Deinococcus aerius: one gene and its partner. Each later gene encodes a partner of the first gene's protein in a complex. Links are inferred from orthologs where the notes say so. Each region holds a gene or a part of one and is shown in the gene's direction. Other genes may lie near its edges.

Region 1 (8,352 bases):
GCGCGCTCCTTCCTGGAGGGCCGCTTCACGGAGGCGCAGCTCAACAACTTCCGGCGCGAGCTGAGCCCCGACGGCCCCGGCCTGAGCAGCTACCCCCACCCCTGGCTGATGCCGCACTACTGGGAGTTCCCGACCGTCTCCATGGGTCTGGGGCCTATCCAGGCGATCTATCAGGCGCGCTTCATCAAGTACCTCGAAAACCGGGGCCTCAAGCCGGGGGGCAATGCCAAGGTCTGGGCCTTCCTGGGTGACGGCGAGATGGACGAGCCGCAGAGCATCGGCGCCCTGCGCTTCGCCGCCTACGAGAACCTCGACAACATCGTGTTCGTCCTGAACGCCAACCTTCAGCGGCTGGACGGCCCGGTGCGCGCGAACTCCAAGGTCATCCAGGAGTTCGAGGCGCTGTTCCGGGGGGCGGGCTGGAACGTCATCAAGGTCGTGTGGGACTCGAAATGGGACGAACTGCTGTCCCGCGACTACAACGGGGCCATCGTCAAACGCTTCGAGCAGCTCGTGGACGGCGAGTCGCAGCGGTACGCGGCCTTCGGCGGCAAGGAGCTGCGCGAGAAGTTCTTCAACACGCCCGAACTCCAGAAGCTCATCGAGGGCTGGACGGACGCCGACCTCGAACTCCTCAACCGGGGTGGGCACGACGTCCACAAGGTCTACGCGGCCTACGAATCGGCGGTGAAGCACACGGGCAGCCCGACCGTGATCATCGCCCGCACGGTAAAGGGTTATGGCCTGGGCGAGACGGCGCAGGCCCGCAACGTGGCCCACCAGGTCAAGAAGCTGGAGTTCGGGGCGCTGAAGAACCTGCGCGATCTATTGGAACTGCCGCTCACCGACGAGCAGGTCGAGCACCTCGACTTCTACCACCCCGGCCCCGACTCGCCCGAAGTGAAGTACATGCTCGAACGGCGCCAGGCGCTCGGCGGCTTCGTGCCCGAGCGCATCGTGGACTACCCGCGCCCGACCGTTCCTGCTGGCGAGTTCTACGAGGAGTTCGCGGCGGGCAGCAAGGGCCGCGCGGTGAGCACCACCATGGCTGCCGTGCAGATCATGAGCAAGCTGCTGCGCGACAAGGAGATCGGCAAGCTGATCGTCCCCATCGTGCCCGACGAGGCCCGTACCTTCGGCATGGACGCGCTCGTGCCGCGCATCGGCATCTACTCGCCGCGCGGGCAGACGTACCAGCCCGTCGATTTCGGGTCGCTGATGGCCTACAAGGAGAGCACCGACGGCCAGATGCTCGAAGAGGGCATCACGGAAGACGGCGCGATGGCCTCCTGGATCGCCGCCGCGACGAGCTACGCGAACCACGGCGTGCCCACCATCCCCTTCTACGTCTTCTACTCCATGTTCGGGATGCAGCGCATCGGCGACCTCGTGTGGGCGGCGGGCGACCAGCGGGCGCGCGGCTTCCTCTTCGGGGCCACGGCGGGCCGCACGACGCTGGCGGGCGAGGGGTTGCAGCACCAGGACGGCAACTCGCTCCTGCAAGCCTACGTGGTGCCCACCCTGCGGGTGTATGACCCCGCCTTCGCCTACGAACTCGCGGTGATCGTCGAGCACGGCATCCAGCGGATGTACGTGGACGACATCGACGAGTTCTACTACGTCACCATCGACAACGAGAACGAGGTCCAGCCCGCCATGCCCGGCGACCACGCCCAGATTCGGGAGGGGATCATCAAGGGCCTGTACCGCTTCCAGGCGAGCGAGAACACGAAAGCGGGGCTGCGCGCGCAGATTCTCGCCAGCGGCCCGGCGATGGGCGCGGCGCTCGATGCCGTGAAGATGCTGGAGGGCTACGGCGTGGCGGCGGACGTGTGGTCGGTCACGAGCTACAAGGAACTCCACCAGGACGCCCTGCTGACCCAGCGCCACAACATGCTCCATCCCACGGAGGAGCCGAAGGTTTCCTACGTCGCCTCGCAGCTCAGCCAGGAGAACGCGCCCGGCGTGCTGATCTCGGTCAGCGACTACGTGAAGCTCGGCGCCGACGGCCTGAACGGGCACCTCGACCGCAAGCTGTGGACGCTGGGCACCGACGGCTGGGGCCGCTCGGAGGCCCGCGAGGAACTGCGCGACTTCTTCGAGGTGGACGCGCGGCACGTGACCCTGGCGACCCTGTACGCCCTCCAGCGCGACGGGAAGGTGAAGGGGGACGTGGTGGCAAAGGCCATCGCCGAGCTCGGGATCGACCCCGAGCGGGAAGCGCCGGTCCTGCGTTAAGCGTTGAGCCGTCAGCTTTCAGCGGTCAGCGGCCTATGCTGGGAACTGAGAGCTGGCGGCCCCTCATTCACAATCCAAGGAGCGTCCAACATGGCGACGGAACTGAAACTGCCCGACGTGGGCGACAATATCGAGCAGGGCACGGTCGTGACGGTGCTCGTGGGGCCCGGCGACAGCGTGACCGAGGGCCAGCCCATCATCGAGATCGAGACGGACAAGGCCGTGGTCGAGGTGCCCGCTACCCAGGGCGGCACGGTCGAGGCCGTGAGCGTGAACGTGGGCGACACCGTGCCGGTGGGCGGCACCATTCTGACGTTGGCGGGGGGGGACGGCGGCGCGGCCACGGCCAGTGGGGGACAGGCCCAGACCCCCTCGCCCGGAATGCCCTCCGCCGAGCCCGACAGCCCAACTGTGGCCGACGATCCTGATACGGCCAACCGGGTCGCCCAGGCCCAGGTCGAGGCGCAGAAGGTGCAGGCGGGGACCTCGGATGGAAGCGGCGCGGCGCCTGCCCGGACGGGTCCCTCGGCGGGCGGCGCCCAGGTCACCCTCCCCGACGTGGGGGACAACATCGAGCAGGGGACGGTCGTGACGGTGCTGGTGGGGCCCGGCGACACGATTCAAGAGGGCCAGCCCGTCATCGAGATCGAGACGGACAAGGCGGTCGTCGAGGTCCCGGCGAACGCCTCCGGCACCGTGCAGGACGTGGCGGTGAAGGTCGGCGACACGGTGAAGGTCGGCGGCGTGATCCTGACGCTGGGGGGAGGCCAGCAGCCAGCGGCGAGCGCGCAGCCCGCCCCGGCTCCGCAACCCCAGCCCGCCCAGGCGCCCGCCTCGCGGGACAACTTCCCGGTGGATACCCTGTCCACCGGGCGGCCCACTGCCCCGCGCGAGACGCAACTGACCCCGCAGGAGGCGCAGCCCGCAACCCAGGCGCCGGGCGCCCAGCGGCCCTACAACACCCAGGCGTATGACAACCGCCTGCTGATCCCCGCCGCGCCCAGCGTGCGCCGCCTGGCCCGCGAGCTGCACGTGGACATCCACGACGTTCACGGGACCGGCATCGCCGGGCGCATCAGCGAGGAGGACGTGCGCCGGACGGCGGGGACGCCGAGCGTGCAGGCTCCGGCAGCTCAACCCGCCCCCGCTGCGGCCCCCGCCCCGACCCCGGCTCCCGCCGCCGCGCCCCTCCCCAACTTCGAGCGGTGGGGCACGGTGCGCCGTGAGGACATGAGCGGCATCCGCAAGGCGACCGTGCGCTCCATGACCCAGTCGTGGACGACCATCCCGATGGTCACGCATTTCGACAAGGCGGACGTGACCCGCATGGAGGAGACGCGCCGCCAGTTCGGCGCCCGGGTCGAGAAGGCGGGCGGCAAGCTCACCATGACCCACATCCTGATGAAGGTCGTGGCGAACGCCCTGCGGAAGTACCCCAAGTTCGGCGCCAGCCTCGACCTGGAGGCGCAGCAGGTGGTCTACAAGGACTACGTGAACCTCGGCGTGGCGGTCGATACGCCGCAGGGCCTCCTCGTCCCGGTTCTCAAGGACGCCGACCGCAAGAGCATCACCGAGATCGTGCTGGAGCTGAACGAGCTGGCGGGCAAGGCCCGCGAGCGCAAGCTCAAGCCCGACGAGATGCAGGGAGCGACCTTCACCATCTCCAACCTCGGCGGGATCGGCGGGTACGGCTTCACGCCCATCGTGAACGCGCCGGAGGTCGCCATCCTGGGCGTCTCGCGCGGCGGCTTCGAGCCCGTCTGGAACAAGGAGACCGGGAGCTTCGAGCCGCGCAACATGCTGCCCCTCAGCCTGACCTATGACCACCGCCTGATCGACGGGGCGGACGCCGCCCGCTTCCTGCGCTATATCTGCGAGGCGCTGGAGGACCCGTTCCTGATTAGCCTCTAGCGGTCAGCATTCGGGCGTCAGAAGGAACAAGCAAAAGCCCCCACTTTCGCGGTGGGGGCTCTCGTGCGTCTGGATTGTCTACAGCCGGTCGTGGTTGTCGGCCTCGCCCGAGACCTCGTTTTTAAGTTCGGGGCGAGTGCCGGGGGGCAGGTCGCCGGGTTGCTCGCTGACGTGGGGGGTGACCTTCTCGCTGGGGGGGACGTAGCCGGGGTTCTGGTCCACTCCGGGGCGCAGGCCCACCCCTGCCTCGCCCGCCGCCAGGCTGGTGCTCTCGGTCCCCAGCCCGCCCGCCACGGTGATGCCGCTGCCGAGCGTGGTGTCCTGCACGCCGATGCCCGCCACCGTCTCGGCGCCCGCGAACTCGGGGGTCTGGGCGGCGTGCTCCATCGCCGCCGGGTCGCGGGTGGCGAGACGGTCGAACTGGCCGGTGACCTCCCGGGGGTCCTGCGCCTGGACCGACTCATACTTGCCCTGGTCGGCGCTCCCCGTGCGGTCTTCCGCGTGCGTGGTCGTGTAGTGTTCCTCGTGAACGTCCTTGGGGTCGGGCATCTGGTAGCCCGTCTTGTAGTCGGGCGTGCGTGTCAGCTCGTTGATCTGTGTCCCGTCCGCAGGCGCGTTGTCGGGGCGGCCGTCTCGATCATTGCGAGAGTCGTTCATGCTCCAGTCTCCCGCGTGGGGGAGGGCGGCGCATTCCGGGTTCCTTCAGCGTCATGGGTCGTCCCGCTCAGAATCGCCAGCACGGCCGCGTGGCCCTCCTCCCGGGCGAGGTCCGCCGCGGCCCGCCCGTCCCCGGTGGTCGCCGCCGGGTCCGCCCCCGCCGAGAGCAGCGCCTCCACCAGCGCCCCGTTCCCGTTCTGCGCCGCGCTCATTAGCGGGGTGAAGCCGCCGTGCTGGGCCGCGTTCACGTCCGCCCCCGCCGCCAGCAGCCGCAGGGCCAGGGCCGTGTGGTTGCCCGCAGCGGCGGAGTGGAGGGGTTGGACCTGCATGGCGTTCGTGCTGGGCCGGTTCACGTCGGCCCCGCGGGCGAGGAGTTCGGCGGCGACCTCCTCCCGCCCGAAGAAGGCGGCCAGGCCCAGCGGGCTGAACCCGTCCGGGCTGGTGGCGTTCACGAGGTCGGGCTGCGCGTTCAGGTGAGCCAGCAGGGGCGTGAGTTCCCCCGTGGCTGCGGCCCCGAACACGCTGAGCGGCGCTCCCGCCCCGATCAGGAAACGCATGATCTCCGGGCGCCCGTAGTACGTGGCGAACAGGACCGGGGAGAGGCCCGTGGGGCTGACGGCCCCCAGCAATCCCGGCTGGGCCGAGATCAGGAGGCGCACGCCCTCCAGGTTGTTCGCGTGAATAGCGGCGAAAAGATCGTTGGGGGCGTCGTTGGTCATGCCCCATCCTAGTGGCGCCGTCCGTCCCCGACTTCTCCGATCCTGCGCGCCCAGCCCGGGGTTTGGCCGTGCCAGCGGGCGTAGGCCGCCGTGAAGGTCGTCACGCTCGCGTAGCCGACCCGCCAGGTGACTTCCGCCACGGGTAGGCCCAGGCCCTCCTCTTCCAGCAACCGGCGCGCCTCGGCCATGCGGCGGCGGGTGACGGTGGTGAGGGGCGTCTCCCCGAAGAGCCGGGCGTAGCCGCGGGCCAGGTGGGCCGGGCTCAGGCCGCTCGCCCGCGCCGCGTCCCCCAGCCCCACCGGGCCGAGGGCGAGGGCGTCGAGCGTATCCCGCGCCCGGAAGAGCCGCCGCGCGAGTTCGGCCCGCCTCGCGGGGGAAAGGGCTGGAAGCCCGTCCGCCGCCCGCCACGCCTCCCGGTCCTCGCCCACCAGCAGGTCGAGCAGCCGCAGGGCCAGGGTGTCGAGCGCGAGGGGGTCCAGCGTGCGGGCCTCGTGCCGGGTCCGCAGCGTCCCCAGCAGCGCCCAAATGGGAGGCGGCGGGGTCAGCGTCCGTTCCAGAAAGCGCAGGTGAGCCCCCGCGTCCTCGGCCAGCGGGGCGAGGGTCAGGACGCCCGGGTTCAGGAAAATGCAGAAGGACCGCGTGCCGGGCTCGACTTCCACCCGGTAGGAGGTGCCTTCATTCAGGAGCAGCGCTCGCTCGCCGCCGACGCGGTGCCGGGCCTGGCCCGTCCAGTAATGGGCCGTGCCGCGCATCGTCTTCAGCGACAGTGCCCCGAACGCCGACTCGCCCGCGTACCCGAACGATTCCTCGTTCAGCAGGCGGGCGAGCGGCGCCGTCATGACCTACCGGGCGCGAATGACCATGGCGATGCCCATGCCGCCCCCGATGCACAGGCTGGCAACCCCCGTCTCCTTGCCGCTTCTCCGCAGGGCGTGGACCAGCGTGACGAGGACGCGGGCGCCGCTCGCGCCGATGGGGTGACCCAGCGCAATCGCCCCGCCCGTCACGTTGACCTGCGCGGGGTCCACCCCCAGGTCCCGCACCACGGCGAGGCTCTGGGCAGCAAAGGCCTCGTTCAGCTCGAAGAGGTCCACGTCCGCTACCTTCATCCCGGCCCGCTCCAGCGCGACCGGAACGGCCTTTGCCGGGCCGATCCCCATGATGCGCGGGTCCACCCCGATGGCCGCGTAACTCGTGATCTCGGCCAGGATGGGGAGGCCGTTCGCCCTGGCGTATTCCTCGGTGCTGACGGCCAGCATCGCCGCGCCGTCGTTCAGGCCGCTCGCGTTCCCGGCGGTCACGGTGCCCTCCTTCTTGAAGGCGGGCTTGAGTTTCGCCAGGGCTTCCGGGGTCGTCCCGGGCCGCACGTGCTCGTCCCGCTCGAAGAGGGTCGGTCCCTTCTTGCCCGGCACCTCCACGGGCACGACCTCGTCCACGAAGGCGCCGGAGTCGATGGCCGCCGCCGCCCGGCGCTGGCTCTCCACCGCGAAGGCGTCCTGCTCCTCCCGCGACAGGTTCCACTGCTCGGCGATGTTCTCGGCGGTGATCCCCATGTGAACGTCGTGGAACACGTCCGTCAGGCCATCCGACAGGATGGAGTCGAGCGCCTGCGCGTGGCCCAGGCGGTAGCCCTGCCGGGCGCGGGGGAGCAGGTAGGGTGCCCGGCTCATGCTCTCGGTGCCCCCCGCCAGGTACAGCTTCCCGTCCCCCGCCCGCAGGCCCTGCACCGCGCTGACGACGGCCTGAAGGCCCGAGCCGCACACCCGGTTCACCGTCTGCCCGGGGACGTGTTGGGGCAGGCCGGATTTGATGGCGATTTGCCGCGCCACGTTCATGCCCTGCCCCGCCTGAAGGACGTTCCCGACAATCACGTCCGCAACCTCCTCAGCATTCACCCCGTCGAGGACCGCTTTCGCCACTGTTACCCCCAGATCGGCGGAACTGACCTCGGCGAGAGAGCCCATGAAGGTTCCAATCGGCGTGCGCCGCGCCGCCGTGATGACCAGAGTTTCCATGCCCGCAATCTAACGCGTGGGTGGGACGGCACCCGCTGCCTGTCCCCGTCCCCGGAACGCGGTGGCCCGGTACCCTTCCCCCATGACCCGCCCCACCCCGGAGCCGCGCGCCGCCTACCCCTACCACCACCCCATGCCGACCCGCTGGGCGGACAACGACGTGTACGGGCACGTCAACAACGTCACCTACTACGCCTATTTCGACACGGCGGTGAACGCCTCTCTCGCCTCTCAGGGTGCGCTGGACGTACAGGCGGGGGCAGTGATCGGCCTGGTGGTGGAGACGGGCTGCGCGTTCTTCGCCCCCGCCGCCTTTCCCGACCTGCTCAGCGTGGGTGTGCGGGTGGCTCACCTGGGCCGCAGCAGCGTGCGTTACGAACTCGCCGTCTTCCGGGAGGGGGAGGAGAGGGCCTGTGCCCAGGGCCACTTCGTTCACGTGTACGTGGACCGGGGGACGCGCCGACCAGTGCCGCTGCCGGATGCGTTGAGAACGGTGCTGGAGGTCCTGCGCCCCGCCGCCGGGAGGTAATGGGCTGGTAACGACCCCCTGCGATGCTTGCCCTGGAGGATCACCCCACCCGCTCCCCTCCAGAGGAGACCGACCATGACCGCCCAGGCCAACCCTCCCCGCGTCCTGATCGAACCCCGCGTCTCACGCTTCCTGTTTGCCGATACCCGGCTGGCCCCCCTGTGGACCCTGCTCCGCATCTACGTGGGCTGGCAGTGGCTCGAGGCCGGGTGGCACAAGGTCACCGACCCCGCCTGGGTCGGCGGGCAGGCCGGAACCGCCGTCACTGGCTTCCTGCGCGGCG
Region 2 (8,368 bases), on another replicon or contig:
GCGCAGGTCGTAGGTGCCGCCCTGGGTGGGCTCGGGGCGGTTCAGGCGCCATTCACGCGCGAGCCTCGCCTTGGCGGAGATCAGGTCGAGTTCGCCGATGGTGGCGAGGGTGACGGGCACGTCGGGGTCGGACGCGAGCAGCCCGGAGAGTTCGGTGAGGATGCGCCGGACTTCCGCCTCCTCGTCGAGGATCAACCGGGCGAGTTCGTTGTTGAGCTGCGTGACCGCCGCCGGTTCCACGAAGTACGTCTGCCCGGTGGCCGAGGCGTCCACGATGATGCCCTGCACCTGTCCCACCCGGCTCGCCTGCACCGGGAGCACGTAGCGGTCGCGCCGGATGGTGACGATGTGCTCCTGAAGCACGTCTGCCCAGCGGTCCAGGGTGGCGGCCAGCTTCTCGCGGATGCGGCCCCGCAGCGGCTCGATGCGGCGGCGCAGGTCGCGCAGACGGTGGCTGGCGTCGTCGCGCACGCCGCCGTCGCGGTCCAGGGACGAGAGGACCCGGCGCACGAGTTCGCTGTGGTCACCCAGGCCCAGCGCCACGTCGCGCAGCGGCCCCCGAGAGTTGGCGTTGATCGCCCGCTTGACCGTCATGGCGCCGTCGAGGGAGTAGGAGGCGTTCAGCAGCTCCTGCCCGGAGAGCACCCGCCCCTCCTGCGCCCGCCCGTACAGGTCGCGGATGTCCTGGATGCCGCCGAGGCTAAGGCTCACCCCGAAGAGGGCGTCCTCCACCTCGTCGAGTTCGCGCCGGATACGGCCCCCGTCGTCTGAGGGCATGAGCGCCCGCGCCCGCTCGGCGCCCAGTGACGTGGAACTGCGCTCGGCGAGGGCGTCGCGGATGCGGGGAAAATCCAGGGCGGTCAGGGCACGGGCGGCGAACGGCATCTCGAAAATGAGGATAACAACGGGCCGGGCGGGGAAACGTGCGCCGGTTGGCTTAGGGGAGGTTGTGAGATGTGGGGTGTGGGCTGTAGGAAGGCGGGGTTCTCCCTGCTACCCTGCCCCCCGTGAAGCTCACGGTCCTCTCGACCAGCCTCGATCCCGTCAGCCGCAGCCGCTGGATGGCGGGGCTGGCGGCGGCGCAACTCCGGGCAGCCGGGCATGAGGTGACGCTGCTCGACCTGCGGGACACGCCGCTGCCCCCCTTTGACAATGACACCTGCTACACGCATCCGAGCGCCGAGCTGTACCACGCGGCCATTCGGGAGGCGGACGGCGTCTTTCTCGCGGGGCCCGTCTACAACTGGGGCCTGGGGGCGGGGGCGAAGAATCTGGTCGAGCTGACGGGCAGCACCGACCCCGAGCGCGGCCTGCACGGCGCGTGGTTCGACAAGCCGGTCACCTTCCTCGTCTCGGGCGGGCTGGCGCACGGCTACCTGAGTCACGGGGCCTTCGCCTTCGGGCTGATGACGGATTTTCGCTGCGTGGTGAGCCCCCACTTCGTGTACGCGACCTCGGCGGAGTGGGCGGCGGATGGGGTGCCGGGCGAGTGGCTGGCCGAGCGGCTGACGCGGACAGTGGAGCGCGGGGTGGACCTTGCCGAGCGGCTGCGGAACCGGCCCTACCGCTCGATCTGGGAAGTATGACGGCCCGCGCGCCCCTCCCGCCCCCCACCGAGAAGCCGCGCGTGCTGGTCGAGCATCCCGACTTCTACGTGGTGGGCAAGCCCGCGCTGTGGCTGACCCATCCGGTGCGGGCACGGGTGGACGTGCCCGACGTGCTGACCTTCATGCGGGCCGAGACGGGCGAGCGGGACCTCGCGCCGCCCCACCGCCTCGACCGCGAGACGAGCGGGACGCAACTGCTCAGCCGCGACCCCGACGCCGCCCGGCGGTTTTTCACCCTGTTCAAGGAACATCTGGTCGGCAAGACGTACCTCGCCCTCGTCCACGGCTCGCCGGGGTGGGAGCAGCTGACGCTCGACGCCCCGCTGGGGGACCTGGGGCTGGGCGGGGCGAACAGGGTCGTGATCCGGCAGGCGGTCGTGCCGAACGGGCGGCCCGCCGTGACGGATTTCCGGGTGGTGGAGCGCCGGGCAGGCTTTACCCTGATCGAGGCCTACCCGCGCTCGGGGCGGCTGCACCAGATTCGCGCCCACCTCGCCCACCTGGGCCTGCCGATGGTGGGCGACAAGATCTACGGGCGCGACCCCCAGGCCTTTCTGGACTTCATGGAGACGGGGCAGACGCCGGAGCTGACCGCACGCCTGCTCCTCCCCCGGCAGGCGCTCCACGCCGCCCGCATCGCCTTTCCCTGGGCCGGAACCCAGTTCGCCGCGGAGGCGCCGCTGGCACCCGACTTGCAGGCGTTCTGGGACAGGCTGGAGACAGATCAGGGCAGTTCAAGTTCGCCCTGAAGCTCGTCCAAGTCGCCCTACACGGCGAGGGGGAGAAACTTCAGATCGTCTGGCGTAAGAACAGTCATGCTGAGCGGAGCATCCCCGCCGCATGGGAAGGGACCCTTCGCTCAGGGGAACAACTCTTCTTTCGTCAGATGCCCTAACTCCCGCATGCGGCTACTTCGGGTGCGTCGCCTTCCAGTCGAGGGCGAATTCCTCGTAGTAGTCGCGGGCGCTGGTGGTCGCCATCTCGGCCAGGGCGTCGGCGTCGGGCACGCTGCCGTAGCCGGAGGTGGACCACAGTTGCAGGTGGCTGGCGGTCAGGCGGCGCGTGCCGAGGGTCACCTGGGCGTCTTTCACCAGTTCGATGTCCAGGTCCACGGCGTACAGGTAACGCCCGTCGCGGCCCTCGAAGGCGTCGATGGTGAACACCTGGGCCACGGTGCAGGTCTTGGGATCGCCGTAGGGAATGGCGTAGAGGGTGGCGTAGCGGGCGAGCTGCTCGTCGACCTCGACGGCCAGGTCCTCCTGCTCCTCGTCGTCCACATACACGTACGAGATGGGCGGGCACAGGTCGGCGGCGGTGAGGGTGCGGAGGTTGCCCTGCTGATGGTCGGCGCCCGCCGTGCCGGAAAGGGTCGTCAGGGCCGTGAGCGTGAGCAGAGCGCGTCTCATGGCAGGCAGTGTACCCGCCCCCCGGACCGCGCGTGGGCGCAAAGCCGCGCCGGGCCTGCTACCCTGGGTCCATCCTCCCTTTCGGGTGGCCGCCGACCGTCTGGCCGGGCTACCCTCCCCGCACCCCCTATGCCGATGCCCCCCCGCGTCTCCCCTGCTCCGGTTCCCCCCCGCGGGACCGGGCCAGCCCGGCTGCTCAACCAGCGCCGCGCCCCATAGTGGAGGCCGGAACGGAGGCCAGCGAGGTTCTCTTTACGCGCGACCTCCGCCCCTTTGCCTGCCCCGCGCTGCCCTCTTTCCCACGACTGTGGAGGCTCCCCGAATGTCCCAGCCCCAGACCACCCCACCTGACCCCCTGACCGCCGGGGCCGCCGCCTACGAGGACGCGCAGGGCGACCTGGTCCAGACCCTCGCGCCCGACGGCAGCGTGACCCGGCCCGGGGCCCTTCCCGACGTGCCCACCCGGCTGCACCTGTACCGCCAGATGCGCCGCGTCCGCCACTTCGACGAGCGGGCGTGGGTGCTGTACCGCACCGGCCGCATGGGTGTGTTTCCCCCCTACGGCGGGATGGAGGCCAGCCAGGTCGGCACCGCCGCCGCGCTGACCCACGACGACTGGCTGTTTCCCACCTACCGCGACACGGGCGCCGCGCTGACCTACGGCCTGCCCATCCCGCAGACCCTGGCGTACTGGCGCACCAGCCCGCACGGCTGGGCGATGCCGCAGGACCTCAAGATCCTGCCCTTCTACATCCCCATCGCCACCCAGTACCCGCACGCGGTCGGGGCGGCCCTGGCCGAGCGGCGACGGGGGACAGCGAACGTGGCGATGGCCTACATCGGCGACGGGGGCAGCAGTGAGGGCGACTTCCACGAGGCGCTGAACTTCGCGGGCGCGCTGGACGCCCCCTGCGTGTTCATCCTCCAGAACAACGGCTGGGCGATCAGTGTGCCCACCCGCACCCAGACGCGGGCGACGAACCTCTCCCGGCGGGCGGACGGCTACGGCATCCCCGGCGTGCGGGTGGACGGCAACGACGTGCTGGCGACCTACCACGTCACGAGCGAGGCCGTGCGCCGGGCCCGGAACGGCGAGGGGCCGACGCTCATCGAGACCGTGACCTACCGCATCAAGCCCCACACCCTGGCCGACGATCCCAGCCGCTACCGGACCGACGCTGACAACGAGGGCTGGGACGCCAAGGACCCGGTGACCCGCCTGCGTGCCCACCTGCTCGCCGAGGGGCACCTGACGGAAGAGGCGGACGCGGCGCTCACCCGTGAGATTGAGGCGGAGTTCGAGGCGGCCCTCGCGGTGGCCGACGCCTTCCCCGAGCCCACTCCCGCCGAGATCGTGGACCACGTGTTTGCCGAACCCACCCCGGGGCTCAGGCGCCAGCGCGCGCAGCTTCTGGCGGAGGAGGGGGCGTGAGGGGGGCTGCGCCCGGAAGTGGGCAGTGGGAAGTGGTGAGTGGAAAAAGCTCCCGCCCGCGACCTCGCCGCTCGCCCTGCCCGCCACGACCTTCCCGTGTCTGGCAGCCGACCCACTGCCCACTCACCACTGCCCACTCCCCGTCCCCCGAGGTTCCCGCATGACCGCCACCCCTCCCACCAAGACCCGCACCCTCACGATGGTCGCCGCCATCAACGACGCCCTCGCGCTCGCGCTGGAACGGGACCCCGACGTTCACATCTTCGGCGAGGACGTGGGCGTGATGGGCGGCGTGTTCCGGGCGACAGACGGCCTGCAAGCCCGTTTCGGGCAAGGGCGCGTGTTCGACACCCCGCTCGCCGAGGCCGGGATCGTGGGTATGGGCATCGGCATGGGGCTGGCGGGGCTGAAGCCCGTCGCGGAAATCCAGTTCGCGGGCTTCCTGTACCCGGCGCTCGACCAGGTCCTCTCGCACCTGGGCCGTTACCGCCACCGCACCCGCAGCCGCTACCACCTGCCGATGGTGATTCGCGCGCCCTACGGCGGCGGCGTTCACACGCCCGAGCAGCACGCGGACTCGCCCGAGGCGATCCTGGCGCACACCCCCGGCGTCAAGGTCGTGATCCCCAGCACCCCTGCCGACGCCAAGGGCCTGCTCCTCGCCGCCATCGAGGACCCCGACCCGGTCTTCTTCTTCGAGGCGATCAAGCTCTACCGCTCGGTGAAGGAGGAGGTGCCGGACGGGTACTACACGATTCCGCTGGGGCAGGCGCGCGTGGTGACGGAAGGCGACGACGTGACCGTGATCTGCTACGGCGGCATGGTCGAGGTCGCGCAGAAGGCCGCCGAGGCCGCGAGGGCGCACGGAATCGGCGTCGAGGTGATCGACCTGCGAACACTCGTGCCGCTGGACACGGACACCATCCTCGCCTCGGTCCAGAAGACGGGCCGGGTCGTCATCGTGACCGAGGCGCCGCGGACGGGCGGCTTCCACAGTGAAATCAGCGCGACCATCGCGGAGGAGGCCATCGAGTTCCTGCGCGCGCCCATCGTGCGGGTGACGGGCTTCGACGCGCCGTACCCGCCCTTCACCTCCATCGAGGACGTGTACCGCCCCAACCCGGTGCGGGTGGCGAAGGCAATCCGGCAGGTCATGGCGTACTGAGGAGGTGGGAAGGCCAGCGGGCTTTTCACCCCCTCCTGCACCTTCCTCCAACTGCACGCCAACGCACTTTTTCACCTCAGCGCCGAATCATGAAGGCCGGTGAGGATGGGAGGTGATGCGCCTTCCTGCCCTGCTGCTGACCTCTGCCCTGCTCGCCGGGACGGCTGTGTTCGGCGTGGCCCGCCTCCAGAAGCCGGAAACGCGGGGGCAGGACGTGGCTCCGGTGGCCGCGGCGTCGGTTCAGCCGGAGACGCCTTTTATCCCGGCAGCGGAGCCTGCCCCCGAACCAGCCGCGACCCCCGCGGAGGAGACGCCCGCTTCTTCCCCCGAGCCCAGCCCCGAACCTCAGGCACCCGCTCCGGCCCCCGTCCTGCCCGCCTCGGCCAGCATCCCCGGCATCCGGCACGAGTACCAGCGGCTGAACAATTGCGGGCCGGTGACGGTGGGCATGGCGCTGAGCCGCTGGGGCGGCAAGCTCGACCAGTACGACATCGCGCCCCGGCTCAAGGCCAACCGGGGGGACGTGAACGTGTCGCCGGAGGAACTGGCCGCCTTTGCGCGGTCGCAGGGGATGAACGTTCACCTCGCCACGAACGGGGACCGCCCGATGCTCAAGCGGCTGCTCGCGGCGGGCTTCCCGGTCATCGTGGAGACGTGGTTCATCACCCACGACAGCGGCGGGATGGGCCACTACCGCCTGCTGACGGGATACGACGACGCGGCGCAGCATTTCCGGGCGCTGGACTCGTACCTGGGACCGCTGAAGCTGCCTTACGGTCAGTTCGACGAGCTGTGGCGCTCGTTCGGGCGGACGTTCCTGGTCGTCTCGCCCCCCGAGCGGCAGGCGGAGGTGCGTGAGCTGCTGGGCTTCCGCGCCGACAAGGTGGCGGGGCAACGCGAGGCGCTGCGGGTCGCGCTGGCCGAGGCGGGGCGGCGGAACGACGCGGTGGGCTGGCTGAACGTGGGGAATGCGAAACTCGCCCTGGGGGACGCGGGGGGCGCGGCGCGGGCCTTTGACCAGGCGTTCGCGGCCAAACCCGACCCCACCCTCGACCCGACCCGCCCGGCGCGGGTGGTGGGCGGCCTGCCGTGGCGGACGCTGTGGTATTCCTTCGGGCCGCTGGAGGCGTACACCCGCACCGGTCGCTACGCGGACGTGCTGCGCCTGACACGCGCTGTGCTGCGCGACGCCCCCGCCCACGAGGAGGCCCTCTACTGGCGGGGCCGCGCGCTGGCCGAGCTCGGGCGCGCGGCGGAGGCCAAAACCGCCTACCGCGAGGCGCTGCGGTTGCGGCCCAGCTACGCCTCGGCGCGGGCGGCGCTGGACGGGCTCTGAGGGACGAAACCGCCTGTTCCCCGCGAGGGGGACGCTCCCACTGACGCGCTGATTCGCCTGTTGTCGAGCTTCCCCCCCGCAGTGTTACCCTCCTCGCATGACTCTGCCCGCCGCCCGCCTGTCGCCGGAGGCCTTCGACCGTGCCCGCGCCTTCCTGCTGGAGCGGGGGCGACCGCTGGAGGCCGCGCGCTTCCGCCACGCCTTTGAGGATGGGGGGGCCGGGGACGTGCTGGACGCGCTGAGGGCCTACCAGAACCCGGACGGCGGCTTCGGGCGGGCGCTGGAGCCGGACCACCGCGCCCCGGGGAGCAGCACGCTGGCGACCTCGCAGGCGCTGCGGGTGCTGCACGACCTCGATGTTCCGGCCACCGAGCCCCTGCTGACGGGTGCGGTGGCCTGGCTGCGCTCGCACCTCCAGGTGGAGGAGGAAGCGAGCGTCTGGCCCTTCCTCCCCCCCGAGGCCGAGGCGCATCCCCACGCCCCCTGGTGGAATCAGACGGAACCCGGAGAACTGGCGCGCACCTTCGGCGGCTTCCGGGTCAATCCCCGCGCCGAGATCGTGGCTCTGCTGTGGCACTGGCCGGACCTGCTGCCCGAGGGGCTGCTGTCCCTCCTCATCGTCGAGACGCGCGACGCCGTGCTGGAGGGCCTCGATCCCGGGGACGTGAACGGCCACCACGTCGCCGCCGTCTTCGCCCAGACTCCCGAGGTCCCGGCCCTGCACCGGGAGCCCGTGCTGGACTACCTCGACGACGTGCTGCCCACCCGGGTGTCGCGCACCCCGCAGGACTTCGCCGCCTACGGCATCAACCCCCTGGCGATGGCGCCCACCCCCGCCTCTCCCCTGGCCCGCCCGCTGGAGGAACCCCTGGCGGCGGCCCTCACGCACCTGCTCACCTCGCAATCAGGGGACGGCTCGTGGGCACCCAACTGGTCCTGGGGCGGCCAGTTCCCCGAGGTCTGGCCGCAGGCCGAGCGGGAATGGCGCAGCGTGCGGACGCTGGAGGCCCTGCTCACGCTGCGGGCGTGGGGGAGGCTGGAGGGGGTGTAGGAAAAACCCCATCCACACCAGCGCCCAAAAAAACCGCCCCACCTTCCGGCAGGGCGGCCCATCCATAGCCTCTTACTTTTTCGGCGCCTCGATGGTCTTGGCGGGCTTGGCGGTCGCCCGCACCGGGGCCTTCTGCACCGTCTGGCCGATGCTCGCCGTCTCGCGCTCGACCTGGCGGTTGATCAGGATCTGCTGGCCGATGCCGATCAGGGTCGAGAGGATGATGTAGACCGTTACGCCCGCCGGGAAGGTCAGCGCGAAGTACAGGAAGATGATGTAGATAAAGGCCTGCTGCCGGAACATGTCCGGGCTCTTGCGCGTCATCACGTAGAGCTGCCCGATGTTCACGATCAGGTAGACGAGCGCCAGGA

The links.
Region 2: the proteins of aceF (region 1) and DAERI_RS09320 are in contact, whole or in part, in a crystal structure (PDB 1W85), measured with the Geobacillus stearothermophilus proteins. The link is inferred for Deinococcus aerius from one-to-one orthologs. Residues at the interface, in WP_033016211.1 of Geobacillus stearothermophilus: Val129, Ile130, Ala131, Met132, Pro133, Arg136, Lys137, Arg157; in WP_033016213.1 of Geobacillus stearothermophilus: Ile282, Leu283, Ser284, Leu285, Glu286, Phe325.

Annotation. Positions count from the first base shown.
Region 1 is NZ_BFAG01000011.1:167,156-175,507, forward strand. What follows is about bases 1,785-4,738. They hold aceF (dihydrolipoyllysine-residue acetyltransferase), read left to right. Parts: upstream 1,785-2,328; coding sequence 2,329-4,149; downstream 4,150-4,738. Other genes in these bases: aceE (pyruvate dehydrogenase (acetyl-transferring), homodimeric type), read left to right, coding at 1,785-2,238; DAERI_RS15400 (hypothetical protein), read right to left, coding at 4,228-4,738. In the rest of the region: more of aceE, read left to right, coding at 1-1,784; more of DAERI_RS15400, read right to left, coding at 4,739-4,806; DAERI_RS15405 (ankyrin repeat domain-containing protein), read right to left, coding at 4,803-5,525; DAERI_RS15410 (helix-turn-helix transcriptional regulator), read right to left, coding at 5,534-6,364; DAERI_RS15415 (acetyl-CoA C-acetyltransferase), read right to left, coding at 6,368-7,540; DAERI_RS15420 (acyl-CoA thioesterase), read left to right, coding at 7,623-8,069; DAERI_RS15425 (DoxX family protein), read left to right, coding at 8,145-8,352. UniProt on the Bacillus subtilis protein: The pyruvate dehydrogenase complex catalyzes the overall conversion of pyruvate to acetyl-CoA and CO(2).
Region 2 is NZ_BFAG01000005.1:228,951-237,318, reverse strand. Bases 3,638-6,607 are described here. They hold DAERI_RS09320 (alpha-ketoacid dehydrogenase subunit beta), read left to right. Parts: upstream 3,638-4,605; coding sequence 4,606-5,610; downstream 5,611-6,607. Other genes in these bases: DAERI_RS09315 (tetratricopeptide repeat protein), read left to right, coding at 5,726-6,607; pdhA (pyruvate dehydrogenase (acetyl-transferring) E1 component subunit alpha), read left to right, coding at 3,638-4,445. In the rest of the region: DAERI_RS09345 (endonuclease MutS2), read right to left, coding at 1-885; DAERI_RS09340 (NADPH-dependent FMN reductase), read left to right, coding at 1,008-1,586; DAERI_RS09335 (RluA family pseudouridine synthase), read left to right, coding at 1,583-2,356; DAERI_RS09330 (hypothetical protein), read right to left, coding at 2,516-3,013; more of pdhA, read left to right, coding at 3,336-3,637; more of DAERI_RS09315, read left to right, coding at 6,608-6,946; DAERI_RS09310 (prenyltransferase/squalene oxidase repeat-containing protein), read left to right, coding at 7,044-7,997; DAERI_RS09305 (membrane protein insertase YidC), read right to left, coding at 8,070-8,368. UniProt on the Bacillus subtilis protein: The pyruvate dehydrogenase complex catalyzes the overall conversion of pyruvate to acetyl-CoA and CO(2).